Defluviitalea raffinosedens: one gene and its partner. The protein of the gene in region 1 interacts with the protein of each later gene in a pairwise test. Links are inferred from orthologs where the notes say so. Each region holds a gene or a part of one and is shown on either strand. Other genes may lie near its edges.

What was found. The genes of interacting proteins can lie anywhere in the genome.
Region 2: the proteins of JOD07_RS14130 (region 1) and def interact in binary tests that used the Escherichia coli proteins (3 or more experiments, as listed by UniProt). The link is inferred for Defluviitalea raffinosedens from one-to-one orthologs.

What each region holds. Positions count from the first base shown.
Region 1 is NZ_JAFBEP010000028.1:6,932-9,929, reverse strand. The notes cover bases 16-2,934. They hold JOD07_RS14130 (aspartate-semialdehyde dehydrogenase), read right to left. Parts: upstream 2,014-2,934; coding sequence 1,018-2,013; downstream 16-1,017. Other genes in these bases: JOD07_RS14120 (class I SAM-dependent DNA methyltransferase), read left to right, coding at 2,760-2,934; JOD07_RS14125 (small, acid-soluble spore protein, alpha/beta type), read left to right, coding at 2,470-2,673; dapA (4-hydroxy-tetrahydrodipicolinate synthase), read right to left, coding at 118-1,002; dapB (4-hydroxy-tetrahydrodipicolinate reductase), read right to left, coding at 16-62. Outside these bases: more of dapB, read right to left, coding at 1-15; more of JOD07_RS14120, read left to right, coding at 2,935-2,998.
Region 2 is NZ_JAFBEP010000006.1:19,072-21,898, forward strand. What follows is about bases 80-2,827. They hold def (peptide deformylase), read right to left. Parts: upstream 1,806-2,827; coding sequence 1,353-1,805; downstream 80-1,352. Other genes in these bases: JOD07_RS06210 (DUF116 domain-containing protein), read right to left, coding at 80-381; fmt (methionyl-tRNA formyltransferase), read right to left, coding at 391-1,335; priA (primosomal protein N'), read right to left, coding at 1,857-2,827. Also shown: more of JOD07_RS06210, read right to left, coding at 1-79. UniProt on the Escherichia coli protein: Removes the formyl group from the N-terminal Met of newly synthesized proteins. Requires at least a dipeptide for an efficient rate of reaction. N-terminal L-methionine is a prerequisite for activity but the enzyme has broad specificity at other positions.

The DNA of each region.
Region 1 (2,998 bases):
ACCAGTGAAGAAATGACTTGACCCATTTTTCCGTTACAGCCGTGCATAATGATTTTTATCATATATAATCTCCTTTCGAAAAAAGTGCAGGGGAAAAATACCTCTGCACTTTTTAGTCTATCCAAGTAATCCTGCGTTTTTCATTTCTTTTTTCAGTAGTTCTAAATGATCATCTTCGATAGTAGTAAGAGGCATTCTGCAAGCACCAACAGGATAGCCTATAAGTTCCAGCGCTGCCTTAACCGGAATAGGATTTACTTCAGAAAATAGAGCTTTTACTAAAGGAATCATTTGAATCTGAATTTTTCTGCTTTCTTCAACGTTTCCGTTTAAATATTCCATAACCATATCATGGGTTTGCTTTGGTGCTACATTTGCAAGAACAGATATGACACCTTTTCCGCCCAGAGAAAGGATGGGAACGATTTGATCGTCGTTTCCGGAATATACATCTAATTTATCTTCGCATAAATTAATTATTTCTGCAACTTGAGAAATATTTCCACTGGCTTCTTTAATTGCTACAATTGTATCTATTTTAGATAATTCATAAGCGGTTTTTGGAGTAATATTCAAGCCGGTCCTTGAAGGAACATTATATAAAATAAGAGGAATATCTACTTTTTTAGCAATGTAAGTATAATGTTCTATTAGCCCCTTTTGAGTGGTTTTATTATAGTACGGAGTAACCAGAAGGCAGGCATCCGCCCCTAATTCTTTTGCTTTTTTGGTCAAAAAAACACCATATTCAGTATCATTACTGCCTGTTCCGGCTATAACGGGAACCCGTTTATTTACCCTATCCACAGTATATCGAATACATTCTAAATGCTCATGATCATTTAAAGTAGAAGATTCTCCAGTGGTACCACAGATAATGATACTATCAGTCTGATTCTGAATTTGAAATTCTATAAGATCTCCGAGAAGATCAAAGTTAATATCACCGTTTTCTTTAAAAGGGGTAACGATTGCAACGCCAGAACCTCTGAAAATCTCCATAATAATCATCCTTTCTTATTGCATGTCTTTAATTAATAATTCTGCAATCTGAACAGCATTAGATGCAGCACCTTTTCTGATATTATCCGCAACAACCCAAAGGTTCACGCCGCTTTCAACACTTTCATCTCTGCGAATTCGTCCAACAAACACTTCGTCTTTTCCAGTAGCATTAGCAGCCAGAGGATATACATTATTTGCCGGATCATCCTGTACAACGACTCCAGGTGCTTTTTTCAAGACTTCTACTAATTCATTAAGTTCAAAAGGCTTTTCAAATTCAACATTAATAGATTCACTATGGCTGTTAAATACAGGTACACGAACTGTAGTAGCCGTAATTCTTAAATTGTTGTCATGAAGAATTTTTCTTGTTTCCTGAATCATTTTAATTTCTTCTTTTGTATAACCATTCTCTGTAAACACGTCTATATGTGGAAGACAGTTATTAGCTATCGGATGAGGAAATTTCTTTGGAGGGTTTCCTTTTAGTCCTTCTTCAAGATCTGTCCAGCCACCCATACCTGCACCGGAAACTGCCTGATAAGTTGAATAAACAATGCGTTTAATAGTATAATATTCATGTAAAGGTTTTAATGCTACAACTGCCTGAATCGTAGAGCAATTTGGATTAGCAATGATTCCTTTATTGAGTTTAATATCTTCAGGATTAACTTCAGGAACTACAAGAGGCACTTCAGGATCCATTCTCCAGGCAGAGCTGTTATCTACTACAACACAGCCTTTGCTGGCAGCAATTGGAGCGTATTTGAGACTGGTACCCCCCCCGGCTGAAAATAGAGCAATATCGATTCCGCGGTCGAAAGAGGTTTCAGTCAATTCTTCAACTGTGTATTCTTTACCTTTAAAAGTCAATTTGCTTCCAGCGGAACGCGCTGAAGCAAAAAGATAAAAGTTTTCGATTGGGAGATCTTTTTCTTCAAGTACCTTTAGAAAAGTCCTTCCAACCATTCCAGTAGCACCCACAACAGCTAAATTAATCTTTTTCATTAATAATCCTCCTTAAATTTATTTAAAATCATTTAATGTTTGTTTAATAATTTTGGGAAAATAAAAAAGCTGGCATGAGCCAACTGTGAATGTGATTGTATAGCAGCTATATAAATCTATATAACCAAATACAAACCCTTTCACAGATAGCTCTCCATCAGTAATATTATAACACTACTGATGACAGTCGTGCAGTTATTCACTGCAAAACCAGGACGAAAAACTGCAGGATTTTTCTCCTTCGGCATTTTCCCCTTTCTATATACTTCATCTGTACCTACATACATCCATATATATACTCTTGAAAAATGCGCCTCTATCCTGTGAAGCTTATGAAGTTTTATATATAATATCACTCAATTTTGAATATGTCAAATATTTTTCGAAACATTTTCCAATTCTAATGTATATTTTACTTTAGACCTATACATACTTCTTAATGTAAGGAGTGATGAGATGAGTAAGGGAACGAAAGAAACTAAGAAAAATAAGCCTATGACGGAAGATGATAAACTGAAATATGAAATTGCATCCGAACTCGGTTTATTGGATAAGGTTAAAGAAGGTGGATGGAAGTCCTTAACGGCAAAGGAAACTGGTCGCATTGGCGGTTTAATGACAAAAAGAAAAAAAGAAATGAAACAACAGGCTCAGAATTAATTCTGGGCCTGTTGCAATTTTCGACCATTGTTTTATAATAATTGAGTGCAAAAATGGTGATAAGTCTAAGGCAGGAAGGTGAAATGGTGGAAGCATATCAGAGTTTTGCTCAGGTATATGATTTATTCATGAAGGAAGTTCCTTATGATGAATGGGTTGAATATATTGAAGAAATTTGGGGAAAATTTGGTTGTGATCCTAAATTGGTGGCAGAATTAGGCTGTGGAACAGGAAACATGACAACGCTTTTTGCTAAAAAAGGCATTGAGATGATTGGAATAGATGTGTCGGAAGATATGCTTTCCATAGCGAGAGAAAAAGCATT
Region 2 (2,827 bases), on another replicon or contig:
CTCAGAAGTTCCTCTTAGCTTCATGGAATCAACACAAATATTATTCATATAAATAAAAAATTGATTAACAATACTTTTATTTGCATGAAAAAAGTTTACTATAGCTAAAGCCAGAGGATACATCCATCTAAGAGTAGAAAGCAACATTTGGGGAGAAAATATAAATACCTTCCCTCTTTTATAAACTGCAATCAGAAAAATAGATGCTGAAATAAAAATGATGCCTATTATTAAAAAGAATAAAGTTAATAAGGAAAACAGTAATTTATAAAAATAAATCGGAATAAGCTTATAAGCAGTTAATAAAATAATGCAAATACCTAAGAAAAAAATGGTAGTTGCCACAAGTATTTTAGTAAATTGCTTTACCCATATATCCACAGAAACCTCCTAGAAATGGGACCCCAAAATAATATTTTGTTCTATGTCATGGCCTCTTAAATATTCTTCTACTGTCATTCGCTTGCCATTGGGCGCCTGTATTTCAGTAATAAGAAGACTAGAATCTCCCGTTTTAACGATCAAACCTTTATTCTTTATAACTTCTACAATTTCTCCTATGGCATTAAATTCATAAATTTTATCGTAAACCTCAGCTTTCCATATCTTAATCATCTGGTCTTTATAAAATGTGTAAGCACTGGGCCAAGGAGATAATCCTCTGATCAAATTAACGATTTTATATGAAGGCTGGGACCAATCAATTAATCCATTTTCTTTTTTCAGCATTGGTGCATATGTAGCTTCGTTTTCATCTTGCTTTTCTCTCTTTATGTTTCCTCTGATCAGTTCATTCAATGTTTCTTTTAAAAGTTCTGCGCCGACAGGGGCCATGATATTATGAAGATCTCCTGCCGTATATTCAGGTTCTATGAAAATTTCTTTCTTTAAAATCATATCTCCTGTATCCATTCCTTCGTCCATAAACATCGTCGTTACACCGGTAATCTTTTCTCCATTGATTATTGCCCACTGAATAGGTGCAGCTCCACGATATTTAGGAAGTAAAGAACCATGAACATTTATGCAACCGTATGTTGGGATGTCTAAAATCTCTTTCGGAAGAATTTGCCCAAAGGCGATGACAACAATCAAATCCGGTGCGATAGATCGGAGAACTTCAATAAATTCAGGACTTCTTACTTTTTCTGGCTGAAATACCGGAATATTATATTTTTCTGCTAACTCCTTTACTGGAGGAGCAACCATCTTTTTCCCTCTTCCTTTGGGTCTGTCAGGCTGAGTTACTACAGCAGCGATATAATATTTTTCATCAATTAGTTTTTGCAGACAAGGAACAGCAAAATCTGGTGTTCCCATAAAAACAACTTTCATTTTTTTCCTCCTTTTTGCTATTCATTCACATAGCGAATCACTTTATCAGTAAACAATACTCCGTTTAAATGATCTATTTCATGGCAAAAAGCTACTGCAAGAAGACCTTCGCCTTCCAGAATAATTTCTTCGCCATGTCTGTTTAAAGCTTTTACTTTTACTCTTTGGGGACGTTTAACCTCTCCTGATAAACCTGGAATGCTTAAGCATCCTTCTGCACCAATTTGCTCTCCTTCTTCTTCGATAATTTCCGGATTAATCAATTCAATGATTCCGTCTCCTACATCTATAACAACTATTCTTTTTAAAACACCTACCTGAGGTGCTGCAAGCCCTACGCCTTCTGCATGATACATTGTTTCTGCCATATCGTCTAATAAAGTTAATATTGATGGGGTAATTTCTTTTACTTCTTTAGATTTTTTCCTTAAAATTTCGTCCCCATCTTTTCTAATTTGTCTTAACGCCATTACATTTCCTCCTTATTCTATCATAATAATTTTCTTCTTTTCAGTTTCAATTTAATACATCATCAATGGATCTATGTCTGATTGAATCTGTATTTCTTGGGTATTTAAAATACTTCTAAATTTGCTGATGCAGTAAAAACTATATTTCATTAGAAGATCTCTGTCATCACATTTTACAATAATTCTCCAGCGGTATTTATTTTTTATCTTGGATAAAATTGCAGGGACAGGTCCGAACAACTCAAATTTATCCTTCTTATTCAAGTATTTCATAATTTCCATAAGCTTATAAGCACTGGAAATAACAAGTTTTTCGTTAGTACCGGTTATAAGGATCAAAAAAATATGTGTAAAAGGAGGATAATTAAGTTGCTTTCTTAACTCTATCTCCTTTTGATAAAAGGACATATAATCATGATCTTTTGCTGTTTCAATGCTGTAATGACTAGGATCATAGGTTTGAACCAGTACTCTTCCGGGAAGTTCTCCTCTCCCGGCTCTTCCGCTTACTTGTGTAATAAGCTGAAAAGTTCTTTCTGCAGAACGAAAATCCTGAAGATGGAGAGTTAAATCTGCAGCCAGGATTCCAACCAACGTCACATTGGGAAAATCATGTCCCTTCGCAATCATTTGTGTTCCGATCAAGATATCTGCCTTATGAGATTTAAACTGATCCAATATTTTTTCATATCCATATTTACCTTTTGCTGTGTCTAAGTCCATCCTTAACACCCTGGCATCAGGAAAGTGTTTTTTTACCTCACTCTCTACTCTTTCCGTTCCCACACCAAAATATCGTATATGGGATGAACCACACTGGGGACATATAGATGGAACCTTCAGTTTATCTCCACAATAATGGCATTGAATAGAGCGATTATATGCATGGTAGGTGTATGAAATGCTACAATTCTTGCATTTCAATACATATCCACATTTTCTGCAGGAAACAAAATTTGAAAAACCTCTTCTATTTAAAAATAGTATAGTCTGTTCTTTATTTTTAAGGTTTTTTTCAATTT